DNA from 4 places in the Sphaerisporangium sp. NPDC005289 genome. Region 4 is predicted to be linked to each of the others. Evidence: riboswitches for the same ligand, from Rfam matches in the RefSeq annotation. Region 4 holds a riboswitch; each other region holds the start of a gene.
What was found. Region 4 has a riboswitch for cyclic di-AMP ahead of ABZT47_RS34985 (hypothetical protein). Riboswitches for the same ligand answer to the same signal wherever they lie in the genome.
Positions count from the first base shown of each region.

Region 1: another riboswitch for cyclic di-AMP. It lies ahead of ABZT47_RS25020 (GH25 family lysozyme); the one in region 4 lies ahead of ABZT47_RS34985 (hypothetical protein).
Region 2: another riboswitch for cyclic di-AMP. It lies ahead of ABZT47_RS32380 (hypothetical protein); the one in region 4 lies ahead of ABZT47_RS34985 (hypothetical protein).
Region 3: another riboswitch for cyclic di-AMP. It lies ahead of ABZT47_RS20925 (NlpC/P60 family protein); the one in region 4 lies ahead of ABZT47_RS34985 (hypothetical protein).

Region 1 is NZ_JBEXGS010000015.1:42,230-46,910, reverse strand. It holds gene ABZT47_RS25035 (hypothetical protein) at 1-468, shown strand, start outside; gene ABZT47_RS25030 (TIGR03086 family metal-binding protein) at 643-1,227, opposite strand; gene ABZT47_RS25025 (TetR/AcrR family transcriptional regulator) at 1,313-1,990, shown strand; cyclic di-AMP (ydaO/yuaA leader) riboswitch at 2,266-2,411, shown strand; gene ABZT47_RS25020 (GH25 family lysozyme) at 2,423-3,172, shown strand; gene ABZT47_RS25015 (Ppx/GppA phosphatase family protein) at 3,254-4,186, shown strand; gene ABZT47_RS25010 (hypothetical protein) at 4,346-4,681, shown strand, end outside.
Region 2 is NZ_JBEXGS010000024.1:120,706-125,386, reverse strand. It holds gene ABZT47_RS32390 (DeoR/GlpR family DNA-binding transcription regulator) at 1-788, shown strand, start outside; gene galT (galactose-1-phosphate uridylyltransferase) at 785-1,858, shown strand; cyclic di-AMP (ydaO/yuaA leader) riboswitch at 1,990-2,128, shown strand; gene ABZT47_RS32380 (hypothetical protein) at 2,163-3,104, shown strand; gene ABZT47_RS32375 (site-2 protease family protein) at 3,260-4,567, opposite strand.
Region 3 is NZ_JBEXGS010000011.1:184,232-188,912, forward strand. It holds gene ABZT47_RS20910 (L-aspartate oxidase) at 1-86, shown strand, start outside; gene ABZT47_RS20915 (type III pantothenate kinase) at 86-868, shown strand; gene ABZT47_RS20920 (LuxR C-terminal-related transcriptional regulator) at 1,459-1,623, shown strand; gene ABZT47_RS20925 (NlpC/P60 family protein) at 1,716-2,666, opposite strand; cyclic di-AMP (ydaO/yuaA leader) riboswitch at 2,798-2,993, opposite strand; gene ABZT47_RS20930 (amino-acid N-acetyltransferase) at 3,375-3,920, shown strand; gene ABZT47_RS20935 (RDD family protein) at 4,036-4,681, shown strand, end outside.
Region 4 is NZ_JBEXGS010000029.1:47,154-51,834, forward strand. It holds gene ABZT47_RS34975 (hypothetical protein) at 36-311, shown strand; gene ABZT47_RS34980 (OsmC family protein) at 342-740, shown strand; cyclic di-AMP (ydaO/yuaA leader) riboswitch at 1,711-1,858, shown strand; gene ABZT47_RS34985 (hypothetical protein) at 2,195-2,770, shown strand; tRNA gene ABZT47_RS34990 (tRNA-Lys) at 2,912-2,988, shown strand; gene ABZT47_RS34995 (ABC transporter substrate-binding protein) at 3,146-4,681, shown strand, end outside.

The DNA of each region.
Region 1 (4,681 bases), on a different contig from region 4:
CGGCACGTCGTGATCTTCGAGCAGTGGGCGAACCCCGGGCGCACGTCCTACTGGGCCTACGAGCAGCGCGGCGGCTACGGAACCGACCATCGCGTCCTCGCCTACGGCCTGCGGCCGGGCAGCGAGTTCCACGCCCGCCGGCCCCGGGTGTTCGGCGGCGGCGGGACCCCCGCTCCCGGAAGCAAGGTCTGGGTCGACACCTTCGCCGACGCGACGGGCTACCGCGAGCCGAACACCGGCGACCCGCAGGGCACGCTCGACAAGGGCACCAACTACGTCTACTGCCGCGTCCGGGGCGCCGAAGTCCGGCACGGGTCCGCGTTCAACCACTGGTGGCTGCGCACCGACCTCGACCGGACGAACCCCGGTAAGAACGGCCGCGGCGCCTACGTTTCCGCCTATTATCTCGCCAAATGGGGCAACGACGAGGCGAAGGATAATAACGGCAGAGATATCCCGAACTGCTGAGCATTCCGTGAACACCGCGTATTCACCGGGTTGACCGGCGGTGTCGCTCGATAACGGAGAGAAGAGGTGGACGGCGGCAGAACGTCCCGCCGGTCGAATGACCGGCGGGACGTTTTCCGTGCCGGCGCCGCCTGCCTCGGGGGGAGGAGGCCGCGCCGTCGGCGGGTTCCCGGGTCAGCGGGTCCACTGCGGGTCGCGGCCGAGGTAGCGCAGCAGCTCGGCGGTGGCGTCGTCGGCCGGGTGCGGGTCGAGGGCGGGGGCGTAGGCGAAGCCGCGCAGCGGCTCGGCGAGGACGCGGGCCACCGGCAGCAGGCGCTCGGACAGCTCGGCGTCCAGAGGCGACGGACGGCCGGTGGCGACCGCGATGTCCCAGGCGTGCACGGCGGCGTCCAGCGCGGCGGCGCCGACGGCGACCTCGGCGGGCAGCGCACCCTGCGGCAGCGGCGTCGGTACGGCCTCCGCGCCGGGCGCCACGGTGGCGAAGCCCTGTGCCGCGACCTCCAGGGCGCTTTCGAGCAGGTCCTTCGGGTCGCCGGGGGCCTGCGCCGCCGGGTCGAACGGGTTCTCCTCCGGGCCGCCGGCACCGGTGATCGCGGCGGCATAGGCGCGCTGGTCGCCGGCGGCGTGCCGCAGCACCTGCGCCACGTTCCACTGCTCGCACGGGGTCTTGGCGGCCCAGTCGGCCTCGGTGACCCCGGCGGTGGTCGTGCGCAGCGCGTTGTGGGCCTGCTCCAGCAGCGACCAGGACGTGGTGGTCATGCGAAACCTCCGAGTTAGAGCGGAACGGATCGTTCTGTTCAAACTATATCGGAACGGAGCCTTCCGTTCAAGCTAGAATGGGCGCATGGAGCCCACGACAGCAGGCATGAGGGGACGCAAGGCCGAGGCCGCCCGCAACGACCGCACGATCCTCGACGCCGCGCGAGCGGTGTTCGTCGCCGACCCCAAAGCGCCGATCTCGGCGGTGGCGCACGAGGCGGGCGTCGGCGTCGGCGCCCTGTACCGGCGCTATGCCGGCAAGGAGGAGCTGCTGCGCACCCTCTGCGAGGACGGCCTGCGCCGGTTCACGGCGATCGCCGAGTCCGCGCTGGCGCGGGACGGCGACGCGTGGGAGGCCTTCGCCACGTTCCTGCGCGAGGTCGTCGACTCCGACGTGCACTCGCTGACCGTGCACCTGGCCGGCACGTTCACCCCCACGCGGGAGATGCACGAGCTGGCCGCGCACGCCGGCTCGCTCGCCGGGCGCGTCGTGGACCGGGCCAAGGCCGCCGGCGCGCTACGGCCGGACGTGGTCGCCGAGGACATTCCGATGATCTTCGACCAGATCACCGCGGTCCGTGCCGGCGACGCCGATCGCACCGCCGTGCTGCGCCACCGCTATCTGACCCTGCTGCTGGACGGGCTGCGCGCCGGCGCGCCGGCCACCCCGCTGCCCGCCTCCGCGCCGACCGGCGAGGAGCTCGGACGGCGCTGGCGGCACGCCGAGTCATCCCGCTCCTCGCAGCCCCCGCCCCGCCGCTGACCGGATCCCCGGGTGCGCCCCTGGCCCGCCGGGACCGGGACGCCTGACCGGGTCGTTCTGGCCGGATGCGCTTCCTGGGGGTGATCACGTCGGGGGAAGCCGGTCGTGTCCGCCCGCGTGACGCCGGCGGCGCGTACTTTGTCGCATTTGTGCTCTTTTGATGTGGTATGTACCTTGTTGGGAAGCGGTATGCGTGCCGATGGTCCCACGCCGTCGTGCCCGTTGCCGTCCGTTGCCCACATCGCGCGTACCCGGCGGGACGGCGTCCCGCCGCGGAGACACGCCCACCTCATCCACACCTCGCGGAACCGGGGACCCCCTTCGCGGAGTGAATCGGAGCACCGGCCCTCGAAGGGACGGACCCACAGGGCACTTCCGCCCGAACCCATCAGCCGACCCGGTAGGCGCGTGGAAGCAAGGAGCGAGCCCTTCATGCCCATCGACCGGCTTTCCTCGATCTTCTCCCACCTCAAGAACCGGCTGGACCTGTCCGGCGCGCGCCTCTACTCCGCCATGGCGGGGGTGATCGTGGCCGTGCTCGCCATCGTGGCGGCCGTCGTGGTGACCGGCCCGGCGGACGCCGCTCCCCGCGGCGCCGCCTCGGAGCGCCCCTACGGCCAGGACGTCTCCGCCTACGAGTCCGACCACGACTGGAACGCCAGCCAGGCGCAGTTCGGCATCATCAAGGCCACCGAGGGCCTGACCTTCCGCGACTCCGCGTTCGCCCGCCACTGGGCCGAACTCGGCAAGAAGGGCATCGTGCGCGGCGCCTACCACTACGGTCACCCCGGCAACGACCCCATCGCCGAGGCCGACCACTTCCTGTCGGTGGTGGACGCCCAGCCCGCCGAGACCGGCGACCTGCTCGTGCTGGACCTGGAGACCAGTGACGGCCGGTCGGTCGCGCAGGTCAACGCCTGGGCCAAGACCTGGCTGGCCCACGTGAAGGACGAGACCGGCGTCACCCCGCTGTTCTACAGCGGCTGGAACTTCGCCGACACCTACGGCCACGGCCTGGCCGAGTACCCCTTGTGGGTGGCCTACTACGGCAGGGAAAAGGGCGACGTCACCCCGCCCGCCGACTGGAAGAGCTGGGCGATCCACCAGTACACCGACGTCCCCATCGACCAGAACGTCTCCGCGCTGACCACCGCCCAGTTGCGCGCGCTCGGCCGCCCCTGAGCGACGGCGCCTCGGCGGAACCGGCAGGACCGGCAGGACCGGCAGGATCTCCCGGGCGGGCGCGGGTAGTAGCGTCTGCTCATGCGACTCGGCGTTCTCGACATCGGCTCGAACACGGTGCACCTGCTGGTGGTGGACGCCCACAGGGGCGCCCAGCCGCTGCCCGCCTACTCGCACAAGGTCGAGTTGCGGCTGGCCGAGCACCTGCACGACGGCGACGTCCTGTCTCCCGAGGGTGAGCGCGAGCTGCGCCGCTTCGTCGAGGACTCGCTGCGCATCGCCGAGGACAAGGGGGTGGAGGACATCATGGCCTTCGCCACCTCGGCCGTGCGGGAGGCCGCCAACGGCGAGGAGGTCCTGGACCGCCTGCGGGCCGCCACCGAGATCGACGTGCAGGTGCTGTCCGGGCAGGACGAGGCGCGGCTGACGTTCCTGGCGGTGCGGCGCTGGTTCGGCTGGTCCTCAGGACGGCTGCTGGTCCTGGACATCGGCGGCGGCTCCCTGGAGATCGCCTCCGGCATGGAGGAGGAGCCCGACGTGGCGATCTCGCTCCCGCTGGGCGCCGGGCGGATGACCCGCCAGTGGTTCACCGGCGCCCCGCCCCCCGCCGAGGAGGTGCGCGGCATGCGCCGGCAGGTGCGCGCGCAGATCGGCAGGGTGGTGGGCGATGTGGTGAAGTACGGGCACGCCGACCACGCGGTCGCCACGTCCAAGACCTTCAAGCAGCTCGCGCGCATCGCCGGCGCCGCCCCCTCCAGCGAGGGGTCCTATGTGAAGCGGGTGCTGCGCCAGGATGACCTCTCCCACTGGACCGGGCGCCTGGCCACGATGGACAACGCCCAGCGGGCCGGCCTGCCGGGCGTCTCCGCCGGTCGCGCCCCGCAACTGCTCGCCGGGGCGATCGTGGCCGACGCGACGATGGACCTGTTCGAGGTCCCCGAGGTGGAGATCTGCCCGTGGGCCCTGCGCGAAGGGGTGATCCTGCGCCGCCTGGACACCATGCCCGGCGCCTGAGGTCCGCGATCACGGCCCCCGGGGTCACCGTGCCCGGCGGTGTGCGCGATCGCTCCGCGCACACGGGAGAATCGATACGTCCACCTGCGTGATGAAACGTGTGACCATGTCCGTCCCGGGCACGGTGTCCACCGCGGCGGCACAAAAGGAGGAACGGCGATGATGGCGCTCATCGGAGCGGTCTACACGCTGCTGGTCGTCCTGGCGCTGATGGGACTCGCTCTGGTGCTGATCGCCGTGATGGGGCTGATCTCGCTGGCGCTGCTGGCCTCGACCACCAGCCCCGAGCCCGAACTCGGCGCCGACGGCCGCCCGGTCCCCCGCACCCCGGCCGCCGCCCCCGAGCCCACGGAGGCCCCCGAGCGGTCCAAGGCTCCCCGCCCGTCCGATACCCCTGCGCCCTCCGAGGCTCCCACGCCGTCCGACGCCGCTCCCAGGCCGTCGAAGGTCTCTGAGCCGTCCAAGGTTCCCCGGCCCTCCGGGATTCCTGAGCCG
Region 2 (4,681 bases), on a different contig from region 4:
AGCGCGGGCTGGTCGACAAGGTGCACGGCGGCGCCACCGCCACCGGCGCGGGGTCCACCGAGGAGCCGGGCTTCGCGGCCAAGTCGGTGCGCCAGCAGGCCGAGAAGGAGGCGATCGCCCGCCGCGCCGCCGAGCTGGTGCGCCCGGGCAGCGCGGTCGCGCTGTCGGCCGGCACGACCACCTGGACCCTGGCCCATCACCTGGCCGACGTCCCCCACCTCACGGTCATCACCAACTCCGTCCAGGTCGCCGACGTCTTCCACCGGGCCGGGCGCGCCGACCAGACCGTCGTGCTCACCGGAGGGGTGCGCACGCCGTCGGACGCGCTGGTGGGGCCGGTCGCCGTGGCGGCCATCCGCGCGCTCAACGTCGACACGCTGATGCTCGGCGTGCACGGCATGAACCCCAGGGCGGGCTTCACCACCCCCAACATCCTTGAGGCCGAGACCGACCGCGAACTGGTCGCGGCGGCGCAGCGGCTGGTCGTGCTGGCCGACCACACCAAGTGGGGCACCGTCGGCATCAGCACGATCGCCAAGCTGGACGAGGCGCACGTCGTGATCAGCGACACCGGCCTGCCGGAGGAGGCCAGATCGGCGCTGTCCGAGCAGGCCGGCACGCTGCTGCTGGCCGACCCTGCGGGGACGGCGCCATCGACCGAGCCGGCGCGCGACGCCGGCGGGTCCGGACGCGCGAACCGCGCTCCGGGAACAGAACGGGCGGCCCGGGCCGCCGACACGACAGGACAGGCGGCTCAGCCGGCCGCCGGACAGGAGGTGGCCCGGTGAAGCGGACCGTCACCCAGCTCGCCGATGGGCGAGAGCTCATCTACTTCGACCACGACGAGAGCGCCGACCGCGGCGCCGCCGACACCCGCGAGCTGCCCCCGCGCCCCGCGGCCTCGGAGCTGCGGTACGACCCGGTGATGGACGAGTGGATCGCCATCGCCGGGCACCGCCAGGGCCGCACGTTCCTGCCCCCCACCGACGAATGCCCCCTGTGCCCCTCCCGGCCGGGCCACGCGACCGAGATCCCCGCCGCCGACTACGACGTCGCGGTGTTCGAGAACCGTTTCCCGTCCTTCAGCTTCAACCTGGGCCACTACGAGGACGTGGGCGGCCTGAGCGAGGTGCGGCCCGGCGTCGGCCGGTGCGAGGTGGTGTGCTTCACCTCCCGGCACGACTCCTCCTTCTCCCGGCTGTCTCCCGAGCAGGTCGATCTGGTGCTGGTGGCGCTCGCCGACCGCACCGACCACCTCTCGCGGCTGGACGGCGTGGAGCAGGTGTTCCCGTTCGAGAACCGCGGCGCCGAGATCGGCATCACGCTGGCGCACCCGCACGGCCAGATCTACGCCTATCCGTACGTGACGCCTCGCACGCGGCAGATGCTGGCCTCGGCGGCCCGCTACCGCGAGCGCACGGGCGGCGACCTGTTCGCGGACGTGCTGGCCGCCGAGCGCAAGGCCGAGACGCGCGTGGTCGCCTCCAACGAGCACTGGACGGCGTTCGTCCCCGCGGCGGCGCGGTGGCCGTTCGAGGTGCACGTCTACCTCAACCGCAGGGCGGCCGACCTTCGCGAGCTGGACGCCGAGGAGCGCGCGGCCTTCGGCCCGCTCTACACCGACGTGCTGCGGCGGCTGGACGGGCTGTTCGGGGTCACCATGCCCTACGTCGCGGCCTGGCACCAGGCGCCCGTGCGCACCGGGCGCGACCTCGCCTACCTGCACCTGCAGCTGTTCAGCATCCGGCGGGCGGCGCAGAAGCTGAAGTACCTGGCCGGGTCGGAGTCGGCGATGGGCGCGTTCGTCAACGACGTGCTGCCCGAGGAGGCCGCCCGGATGCTGCGCGAGCAGCCGTGACCGCGCCCGCCCTGGACGGCCCGCCGCGGGCGCGGCGGCGGTGACCACGCGCACGCCACGTCGGGGGACGTCACCTCCGGGGTCGCCATAAATACGGATCTACCACTACCATCCATCAGACACCGGCCGTAACGGCCGGTCCGCCTAATCCCAGGTGCCCCGCCTGGGAGCCGGGGACCCATCGGTTCCTCTGGGGTGAATCCACGCGTGTGGTAGGGCGTCTCCGGCCCGAACCCGTCAGCTAACCCGGTCGGCAGATGGAGAGGAGCGGGCTCTGCCCCTGTCTTCCGGCCGCCACGGTTCCGTGGCCGCCTGCGCTCTGATGGTGGCCGCCCTGGTGCTCGGCCCGTCCACGGCCGGCGCCGCCGCCCCCAAACCCACCGAGAAACAGCTCAAGGCACAGCTCGCCGCCCTCGGCAAGCAGGTCGACAAGCTGATCGCCCAGTACAACGCCAAGCGCGTCGCGGTCGCCAAGGCCAAGGACGCGGAGAAGAAGGCCCGTGAGCGGCTGAAGGCCGCGGAGACCGAGCTCACCGCCTCCGAGGGCCAGGTGGGCGACATCGCCCAGCTCAGCTACCAGGCGGGCAGCGGCCTCGGCATGATGCGCGAGCTCATGTCGCCCGGTTTCGGCGGCGCCGCGATGCTGCAACAGCTCCAGGCCGAGCAGTCCGCCGAGATCGGCCGATATGCCACGGCCCGTGACGCCCGCAAGAAGGCGGCCGACGACGCGGCCGCGCTGACCGACGGCCTGCGCGACGACGTCGTCGAGGTGACCGCCCAGCGCAGGGACGCCGAGAAGCTGATCGGCCAGATCAAGGACAAGCTGGACCGGCTGGTGCCCACCGCCCCGGGCAAGCAGGCCAACGGCAGCTGGGCGCCCGAGCTGCCGGCCGGGAGCGAGAACATCACCCCGCGGATGCGGCTGATGCGCGCCGAGGTCAAGGACCACTTCCCGCTGCGGTTCCCCGTCGGCTGCTACCGCCCCGAGAACAGTGGCGAGCACCCGCTGGGCCGGGCATGCGACTTCATGCTCAGCTCCGGCGGGGCGATGCCCTCGCCCGCCGGCGTCGCGATGGGCGAGCAGATCGCCGCCTGGGCCATCAAGAACGGCGGCAAGCTCGGCGTGAAGTACGTGATCTACCGGCAGCGGATCTACAACCTGGGCTTTCCCGGCTGGCGGTCGATGGCCAACCGCGGCGGGATCACCGCCAACCACTTCGACCACGTGCACATCTCGATGTACTAGCCGTCCGGCCGTCTTGCCGCCGGTGAAAGTTCCATCCGGACACTCGCCCGGAGGATGTATTACGGTGACCCGCCGCCCGGTGACCGGGCGGCGGGCGTGGCACCGCGACGTGCCTGCGGGGCGCCTGCCGCGCGGCCCGGCGCCGGTGGGGCCGATCAGCCCGGCAGGCGGATGGGGTTGACGATGTCGGCGTAGATGAGCAGGCTGCTCATGGCGATCAGGAAGATCGCGACCGTGTACGTCAGCGGCAGCGCCTTGGCGATGTCCACGTGCCCCGGCATCGGGCGGCGGCGCACCCGGGCGTAACCGCGCTTGATGCCCTCCCACAGGCCGCCGGCGATCTGGCCGCCGTCCAGCGGCATCAGCGGGATCAGGTTGAACATGCCGATCGCGAGGTTGAACCCGGCCAGGAGCTGGATGAAACCGGCGATCTTGTTCTCCAGCGGGATGGCCGCCGCGGCGATCGCGCCGCCCAGGCGCCCGGCGCCGACGACGCTCTGCGGGCTGTTGAGGTCACGCTCGGCGCCGCCGAAGGCCGCCTGCCAGACCCCGACGAGCCTCTGCGGCAGTTGCAGCAGTGCCGAGCCGGTGCGCCTGACCAGGTCGGCCATGGCGCCGACGACGTACCCGAGCCCTTGCTTCTCCACGACGAGGGTGGGGCTGACGCCGAGGAAGCCGACGTTCTTGTCCAGCTTCTCCGGGTCGTCGAGGGAGGGGCGATCTTGCGCGATGAGCGTGGCGTTCAGCGTCATCGGCTTGCCGTCGCGCTCGATGCCGATGGCGACCGGGCCTGCGCCATGGGTGCGGATCAGCGTACTGGCGTCGTCCCAGGAGTTCACCGGCCTGCCGCCGAACGAGACGATCTTGTCCTTGGCCCTGAGCCCGGCGAGCGCCGCGGGCGTGGACCGGTGGGCCGGGGTGCACTGCTGGCCCTTCTCCTGCTCGGCCACGGTGACGACGCACTTTGAGACCTCGGCGACCACGGGCTTGGGCACCGAGATGCCGAAGCCCATCAGCACGATGGCGAACAGCACGAAGGCCAGCACGAAGTTCATCGCGGGACCGCCGATGAAGATGATGACCTTCTGCCACCAGGGCTTGCGGTACAGGACGCGGTCGGCGTCGCCGGGCTTGACCTCCTCCAGCGCCGCCTGCCTGGCGCTCTCGATGAGCGCCTGCCACGGCCCGGTGGAGATGTTGCGAAGCTTGTTCGGATCATCGTTGGGCCGGGGAGGAAGTGCCCCGATCATGCGGATGTAGCCGCCCATCGGAATCCACTTCAGGCCGTATTCGGTATCGCCGCGGCGGCGCGACCACATCGTGGGCCCGAAACCGACCATGTACTGCGTGACCTTGACGCCGAAGAACTTCGCGGGCACCAGATGGCCCAACTCGTGCAGGGCAATGGACACGGCCAACCCGACGAAGAAGATGAGAAACCCGGCCACTGCGAGCCAGCTCATAGGTGCTACCCCCACGTCGGAGAAGATGCCTTCTGTTTGGATTGCCCGTTCCGAGCGTAACCGAACGCGCGAGGGCTTCGGCCGCCGCCGGAAAACAACACTCAACGACCAAGC
Region 3 (4,681 bases), on a different contig from region 4:
AAACCGGTGTTGACTACCTTGCTGTGGGGTCGCTGACCCATTCGGCGCCCGCACTTGACATCGCTTTGGACCTTCGGGGGGCTTGATGCTGCTCACGATCGACGTCGGCAACACTCACACGGTGCTCGGCCTCTTCGAGGGCGAGGAGGTCATCGAGCACTGGCGCCTGGCCACCGACGCCAGGCGCACCGCCGACGAGATCGCGGTCGTCCTGCAGGGGCTGCTCGGTCAGAGCCCCCTGCTCAAGGACGCCGACATCGGCGGCATCGCCATCTGCTCGACGGTCCCCTCCGTGCTGAACGAGATGCGCGAGATGTGCCGGCGCTACTACGGCGACGTGACCGCCGTCATCGTGGAGCCGGGCGTGCGCACCGGGGTGCCGGTGCGCATGGACAACCCCAAGGAGGTCGGCAGCGACCGCATCGTCAACGCGCTCGCCGCCGTCACGCTGTACGGGGGGCCGTGCATCATCGTCGACTTCGGCACCGCCACCTCCTTCGACGCGGTGTCGGCCAAGGGCGAGTACGTCGGCGCGGTCACCGCCCCCGGCATCGAGATCTCGGTGGACGCCCTGGCCGCCGCGGGGGCCCAGCTCCACAAGGTCGAGCTGGTGCGCCCACGCTCGGTCATCGCCAAGAACACCGTCGAAGCCCTGCAGGCGGGCATCATCTACGGTTTCGCCGGCCAGGTGGACGGCATCGTCGAGCGCATGGCGCCCGAGCTCGCGTCCGACCCCGACGACGTGACCGTCGTGGCCACCGGGTCGATGGCCGCGCTGGTGGTGAACGAGGCCCGTTCGATCGACGTCCACGAGCCCTGGCTGACGCTCATCGGGCTGCGCCTGATCTACAACCGCAACACCGCCTGAGCGCGCCCCGCGATCAAGCGGCGGGGGAGATCCATATCGGAGACGTGGAGGGGGCGCGCGCGTCGAATACGGCGCGGCGCGGTGATCGGCCACGGCAAATCGTGGGTGGCCGGAGTGTTACGCCCACGGGCGTGCCCGGCGGAAGAAAGTCAGAAAGCGTACTGGTTTCGCGGGTCGAATTCGGCGTATAGCGTGTCGACCGTATATCTCCGAGCCGGGGCGCCCGCGAGGCGTCCCGCATGGAACCGGGCCTCCACCAGCGCCGCGGTGGTCTTCCATGGCGGATCATGCGGCCCACGGCCATGATCATCGCCGATGTCCCCCCGGACCGGGAGGTGCGGGGACATGTCACGAGTAGTTCACATATGCACTGGTATGTCAATCACAAACGTCATGGGTATCGAGGTCAGTGCTTGACGACCTTTCAACGCGGCGTTTAACGTTCCTGACGGGGCGGGCCGAAGCATTCAGTATGTTGCCGAGTTCGTCGTGGGGGAGGACACCCGATGGCGTATCCGGATCTGGTTTCCCGAGGGAATGACATTCCTTCGGGATCAGACGGTGTGGGACTGAGCGACGATGATCTTCTCTTGCTCGCCGAACTGGCCAAGGGCGTGACCGTCGACAGAGTGGGACGCAGGCTCGACGTGAGCGGCCGCACCGTACGACGCCGCCTGCGCGGCATCTGCGACCGCATAGGCGTCGCCACGGCCATCGAGGCCGTGGCCTGGGCGGCGCGGCGCCGCCTCATCTGAGGTCGCACCGTCCGAGGCAGGGGTACCTCGTCCCGGCGCGAGGCGGCGTCACCGTACCGGCGGCCGCCTCGTCCGGCGTGCGCGCCGTGGCGCTAGTCGGCGATGCGCACGCCGCCGGCGAACGGGCGGTTGCCGAGCGGGACCACCCGCACGACATCACCGGTGCGCGGTGCGTGCACCATCATGCCGCCGCCGATGTAGATGCCGACGTGGTGCAGGTCGCTGTAGAAGAAGACCAGGTCGCCGGGGCGCAGGTCCTCGCGGGAGATGTGGGTCCCCGCGGTCCACTGGTCGCCGGTGTAGTGCGGCAGGCTGATGCCGACCTTCTGGTAGGCCCACAGGACCAGACCGGAGCAGTCGAAGGTGCTCGGCCCCGCGGCGCCCCAGACGTACGGCTTGAGCTGCTGCGTCAGCGCCCACCTGGCGGCCTGGGCGGCCTTGCCCTCGCCCGGGATCGGGATCTCGATCCTGGTGGCCCGGCCGTACCCGCCGGCCTGCGACAGCGCGCGCTTGAACAGGCTGCCCTCGGTCTTGGCGACCAGGCCGCGGATCTTGTCACGCTGGGAGGACAGGTCGGAGACGAGCTTCTTGACCTCGGCCTCGCGGGCCTTGGCGCCGGCCTTGGCGCGCTCGGCGGTCGCCATCGCCTTGCCGATCTGGGCGACCTCCTCGCCCTGCTGCAGCTGCAGGGCGTAGGTCGTGGCCACGCGGTCGAGGTAGGCGTCGGGGTCGCCGGACATGGCGAGGGTCAGCGGCGAGCCGAGACCGCCGGTCATGTAGGCGTCCTGGGCGTACATGCCGGCTCTGGCGCGCTTGGCCTCCAGGTCGGCCTCGCTCTTGGAGAGGGTCTTCTTGGCGAGTTCGGCCGAACGCTGCGCCTGCTTGAGGCGCTCCTTCTGGCCGTTGTACTGCTCGGTGAGCGACTCGATCTGGTTGTAGAGGTGCTCGACCTGGTTCTTCAGGTCGTTGAGGCTGGGCTTGGGCTCGGCCGTCGCGGACACCAGAGGCGAGCCGAAGGTCACGGCCATCAGCGCGGCGGTCACCAGCGCGATGCGGCGGGGAAGGCGCGAGGACGCACCGGAGGCGCTCCCGAAGCGGGAATGGGCACCGCGTTCTCGCCCGCGGGCGTGCCTGCCCGCGCTCTTTCCAGGCGTGCGCCTAGGCTGCACCAAAAAGCTCCTCTCCTCGGACGCCTACCGGGTTAGCTGACGGGTTCGGGCCGGAGCAGCCCTACCGAGCACGTGACCATGGAGGATCGCGATGCCTCCCTCTCGGATTCACCCCAGGGGTGGCGGGTCGCCGGGGGACCTCCCCCGGACCCACCTTTGGGTCCCCGGTTTCCCGCCGTTCGGATGGGGCGGGAATTAGGCGGTGCGGTCGCCGCGGAACGACGACCGACATTGACGCTGGACATTAGTCCAGTTCAGGTTCCTGCTCAACCAGAACTGCGAATTCTGTTGAGGTTCCACAACCGGCGCGTCACGGAAAGATCACGCCGGTGGAAGTCCCGCACCCGTTCCGAGCTGCGGTTACCCGGCCCGCGGGCAGGGGCTCGAAGAAAAGCCGCAGGTCAAAGAGCATCTCGCGCGCCACGCTCCCAGACCTTCCCGCGGCGCGCACCGACCGCGTGCGCCGGATCACGCTCCGTGATGGCGACGCGAATTGGCAGGTATTTCGGACAGTCCGTTATCGGGGGGCCTCGGCACGGCGTCGAACGCCGCCCCGCCGGTGGGCGGATACGCTGACGCGTCATGAGGCAGGCCGCGCAGCGCCCGTCCGCCGAGGGCGCGCCCGCCGTCCGGCGGGCCCGCACCTCCGACGTGCGGACGATCAGGAAATTGGTCGACACCTACTCCGGCGACGGGCCGCGCCTGCTGCGCAAGGCGACCGTGACCCTGTACGAGGACGTCCAGGAGTTCTGGGTGGCCGAGCGAGACGGCATGGTCGTGGGCTGCGGCGCGCTCCACGTGCTCTGGGAGGACCTGGCGGAGATCCGCACGGTCGCCGTCGACGCCGGCTGCCGCGGCATGGGCATCGGCCACATGATCGTCGCGGCGCTCATCGACGCCGCCCGCCGGCTGGAGGTCCAGCGGGTCTTCTGCCTGACCTTCGAGGTCGAGTTCTTCGGCAGGCACGGTTTCGTCCCCATCCAGGGCACGCCCGTCTCCCCCGAGGTCTACGCCGAACTCCTGGACTCCTACGACGAGGGCGTCGCCGAGTTCCTCGACCTGGAGCACGTCAAGCCGAACACCCTGGGCAACACGCGGATGTTGCTGCATGTGAATCCGCGATCCTGACCTTCGGAGTGACGGAATGGAAAGGTGACTGTTGATCCCGCTGTCGCTACCTTGGCAACACCACGGCACGTGCGCCTGACAGAGGCCACGTGCGAAGCCGAAGTGAGGTGACACGGTGAGCACCGGACAGCCGCCGTACCCACGCGACGAGCCGGACGAGGGTCATTCGTCAACCGGCTCTCCGCAATATGGGCAGCAGAACCCCCCGGGCATCGATCCGGAGGTGACCGTCGTCCACCGTCCCCAGCCGGCCTCGGAGCACTCCGCCTACCCCCAGCAGGGCTATGGCCAGCAGGGAGCCTACGGCCAGCAGGCAGGGACGGGAGCCTACGGCCAGCCGGGCGCCTACGGCCAGCAGGGTGGAACCGGAGCCTACGGCCAGCCTTCCCACCCCCAGCAGGGGCAGGGCTACGGGCAGCAGCAGTACGGCCAGCAGGCCCAGCAGGGCCAGCAGCAGTACGGGCAGCAGCCCCAGCAGTACGGTCAGCAGGCGTACGGTCAGGAGGCCCAGCAGGGCTACGGCCAGCAGGGCCAGTCGTCGTCCTATGGCCAGCCGCAGTACGGCCAGCAGACCGGCGGCTACGCCCAGCCGCAGGGCTACGGGCAGCAGCAGTACGGCCAGCAGGCCCAGCAGGCCCAGCAGGGCCAGCAGCAGTACGGCCAGCCGGAGGCCCAGCAGGGCTACGGCCAGCAGGGCCAGTACGGCCAGCAGGACGCGCAGCAGGCGTACGGCCAGCAGGCCCAGTACGGCCAGCAGCAGT
Region 4 (4,681 bases):
TCGGGGGGAAAGTGGCTAAAAGGGGGTGAGCCCGTATGGACCGGGACGAGCTGCAGTCGCTGTCGCCCAGGGAACTGCACGACAGGGCGGTGCACTATGCGGTCACGCACGGCGACTTCGGCTTCCTGTGGGACCTGCTCAAGGTGATCCCGGCGGCCGAGGCGGCGAGCGGTCACTCCGAGGAGACGGCCAACGACCTCAGCAGGGTCTCGGCGCTTCTCAGCGACGCCATGGCCTCCGGCGAGGGAGAGCTCGGCGAAGCGCTGCGGCCGGTCTACCTCTCCTACCTGTCCAAGCACCCCGACGCCTGAAGACGCCCCGCCTGCTCCTAGGCTCCAGGCATGGCATCGGTGAATGTTGAGCGTACTGAGAACGGCTTCGTGGCCCGCAACGGGCGCGGAGCGGAGATCGTCATGGGCAGTGGCGACGACGAAGGCGTCTTCACCCCGGTCGAGCTGCTGCTCGCCGCGGTGGGCGGCTGCAACATCGTGACCGTCGAGCCGCTCACCGCCAAGCGCGGCCACCGCCTCGTGCGGCTGGCGATGACGGTCCAGGCCGAGAAGGTCGAGCCCACACTGCTCGGCCCGGTCACGATCACCTACGACGTCGAGCTCCCCGAGGGCGATCCCGAGGCGGACGAGGTCTTCCGCGCCGTCGCCCACCGGGTGCACGAGCGCCACTGCACCGTCAGCCGGTCGCTGCAGAAGGGCACCGAGGTCGTCGTCGAACTCCCCGAATAGCCGCTCGTCCCGCCGGGTCATCCCGTACCCGGTCATGCCCGCGACTTAGACCGAATCTATACCGTGCGATGACGAGCAGCTCAGGCCCCGGTATGTAGTGTTAAGGCAGGTCAAGGGGGATGCGACCAGCGCCCGAGGGGCGCAGCGAAGCTTTCACCATAAGGACGCGGTGGGGGACCGTGTCCGAACAGCGGGACCGCCCGATGCGTTTGGGGGAAGGCATCGGCGCTGGACCGTGAAGTGGTCGGGGCCGGACAGGCGGGGGACTGTCCGGCCCCGACTCATGTCCACCCCCACTTCGCGGCCCTCCCTTCGCCCCCGCTCCGTACGGCCGCCCCACCTCTGCTCGTCCTCGTCTTGGGCCGCCTCGTCTTGGGCCGCCTCGTCTTGGGCCGCTCCTCCCTTTCGTAGCCTCGGACCGTTCCTCGCCTCTGCCGCACCCTAGGGCCGGGGCGGCCACGCTCTCGCCCCGCCTCGGGCCGCTTCCCCTTCCGCCGCCTTGGGCCGTCTTCATCGGGCGCCGGCACGGCGGGAAGCGGGTCGGTGGCGTCGGCGCCCTGTTACGGCGACGGGCCCGGTCAACTCTCCGGCCGTCGCCGGTCATTGCGGGTGCCTCTGGGGGGCGGCAGCGGGGCGACGCAGCGGGTTCGTCCGGGCTCCGTGGGCGCCCCTTGGCCGTGGGCCATGAGGAGTTGTTTACCTGTGGCGGCTTTGCCGGGAGGGGTGGAGCTTGGGGGAAGAAAGGTTTTGCCCAGGCGGTGGTGCACCTCACAGGTCACAGCAGTAACACGGGTATCGCCTGTCAGCCTCGTCGGCCTTCTCTGGCGCATAAAATGCCCGATATGTGGGGCTTACGGCATGATAGGTAGATCTTCTGATGCTTTGTACAAACATCGTTTGCTTTGTCCTGACTTGACCGGTAACGTCTTGTACCAGATCGGACGGTGACCTGGTCTTCAGCCGGAAGGCCGCCGCCCGAACGTCGAGTCCCAAGGGCCTGAACCCGGCCCGCGGGAGCCGGGGACCCACGTTCTTCGGGGTGAATCCGCGTCAGCGGTAGGGCGAACTCCACGCCCGAACCCGTCAGCTAACCCGGTAGACGTCGTTGGAGAGGAGACTCGAGTGGACACACCGCCCCACTCCGTCCTCCGGGCGACCCTAGGCCCGGATCTCGCCGTCAGAAGCGGCACAGCAGTCGGCTTGTAGGAGCCGGCCGGGCGATTCGCAGCCTTGCGACATGGTGGCCGTCCAGCGCCACCGCCCGAAAGACCCACGTAAGAAAAGCGCTCGCGCAGCGATGGACCATGCCCTTGTCCACCCGCTTGTGCCTCAGAGAACGCTTTCCTCTCCCGGCGCCGAACCCTCTTGACCGAAGTCGGAGCCCGGGTCCCTTGTCTTCTGATGAAAGATCCTGACCTCCCATGTCTTTTTTCACGAACACCCCCAAATGTCGTGTGGTTTCGAGCATCATCGGTGCCGCGATGATGTGCACGGCGACGGTCGGCACGGCCACCGCGGCCCACGCCAACTCGCCCGAGCGCAAGGACGGCGTCGCGGCGGCGACCACCCAGCGAGTCATGTTGAAGGGCTCCACCACCGCCTCCTACTTCTGGGACGACGCCTCCGGGCGCGCCGGTGACACGGGCATGCCGGCCATCGGCAAGCCGATGCAGAAGGGGCTGTTCGCCAGCCCGTGCTGGCCGCTCGGCACCGAGGGTTACGTGATGTACAACGGCAAGAAGGCGCCGTTCTTCATCGGCGACCGCGGCCCGGGCATCCCCTCCGAGAGCGGCGTCATGCTCGACATCGACGGCAAGACCTTCGCCGAGCTGACCGGCGGCGACTTCAGCGACTCCAGCCTGATGGTGACCGGCTTCGGCGCCGGCCACATCAAGGTCGACTACGTCATCACCAAGTGGGGCAGCGGCCCGGGCAAGAAGAACGAGCCCGTCCCGTTCTCCGCCGGCGCCTGGGGCGTCTACGACAAGGACCCGGCCGAGCCGACCCTGGCGCTCACCTCCGCGCCCTGACCCGCGCGCACGCACCTGCGGGTTCTTCCACCAGCTTCCCCCGGGAAATGGGCGTGCCGGTGCTTCCCCCTGGCACCGGCACGCCGCCCCGGCGCCGATGTGCGTAGCTTCGCCGGGACTGCTAAAGTCACCGTAGTCAACGCGCCGCTAGCTCAGTTGGTTAGAGCAGCTGACTCTTAATCAGCGGGTCCGGGGTTCGAGTCCCTGGCGGCGCACCACGGTTAACGCCGATGACCTGGGCATCTTCCCCGATGGGGAGGGTGCCCACAGTCGTTTTCCGACCTGTGTCACCTCGGCGCGGGCTGCGGTCGGTTCGAGGTAGCCAGTTGAACGGCCATTTGACGATCATGATTCGCCCTTCGGATAGTGGTCCACATGGTCAACGACAACCCGTTCGACCGGCGCCGCTTTCTGGCCGGGTCAGGAGCCGCCGGGCTGCTCGCCCTGGTCGCCGCCTGCTCGGGCGGCGCGGGCACGAGCACCGGCGTGAACGCCGGGCCGTCCGGCTCCCTCCCGAGCACGCCCAAGCGCGGCGGAGTGCTCCGCGCGGGGTCGTCCCCGCCGCCCACGGCGGTGGACCCGGTCACCATGTACGACGGAACGGCGATCGCGATCGCCCAGCTCGTCGCCGACTACCTGATCTGGCTGGACAGGGACTACAAGCTGGTCCCGCGCCTGGCGGAGGCGTGGTCCGCCAAGGACGGCGGCAAGATCTGGTCCTTCACCCTGCGCGAAGGCGTGGTCTTCTCCGACGGCACCCCGCTGGACGCCGAGGTCGTCAAGGCGTCCTTCGACCGGTTGCTCGACCCGAAGAGCAAGTCGGCCGCGCTCTCGGCCTTCGACACCGTCCTCGCGCAGGGCGGCGTGCGCGTCAAGGACCCCCGGACGGTCGTCTTCACGCTGGAGCGGCCGTTCTCCGACTTCCCCTATCTGGTGTCGGCCGGCAACTACAACGCCCTGATCCTCAAGAAGGACTACGCGGGCGACTTCACCGCCAAGCCCATCGGCACCGGCCCGTTCGTGCTCGCCTCCTACGACCCGGCCAAGGGCGCCACCTTCACCCGCAATCCGAGGTACTGGGATCGGGGCAAGCCGTACCTGGACGGCGTGGAGGTCAAGTTCTACGCCGATGACCAGGCGGATCTGCTCGCGCTGCAGGGCGGCGACGTAGACGCCCAGCTTCTCAGCATTCCCGCCCTGGTCAACCCGCTGAAGGGCGTCGGGGACATCACCGTCGACCGGGTGGAGGGCACTGGGTTCACCGCCCTGACGCTGCGCGTGGACCAGGCGCCGTTCGACAGGAAGGAGGTCCGCCAGGCCGTCGCGTACGCCCTGGACCGGCCGGGTGTGAACGCCACCACCTACGACGGCATCGGGGCGCTCGCCAACGACCACCTGTTCGCCGCGCTGTTCCCGGCGGCGCCGGCCGACATCCCGCAGCGCGCCAAGGACCCCGCCAAGGTCGCGTCGCTGCTCGCCGCCGCCGGAGTGACCAAGCTGTCCTTCCCGCTGACCTTCGACCCGCCGGGCAAGGACTACGCCCTGGTCATCCAGAACCAGCTCAAGCAGGTGGGCATCGAGGTCACGCTGGACCAGCGCACCTCCGCCGACTTCTACGGCGGCGACCAGGAGAAGGACACGCCGTGGCTGTTCAGCCCGGCCACCCTGGTGCGCTGGGCCGGGCGGGCGGTGCCGAGCCAGTTCATCATCCCGATGGTGAAGAGCGGCGGGGTGTGGAACGGGTCCAAGTACGCCAACCCGGTGCTGGACGCCGCCGCCACCGCCTACGACGGGGCGACCACCGACACCGCGCGCAAGGCCCAGGCCGAGATCATCGCCAGGACGCTGTACGAGGACGTCCCTGTGATCATCAGCGTCTGGGGCGGCAGCGTCCGGGCCTTCAACGGCGGA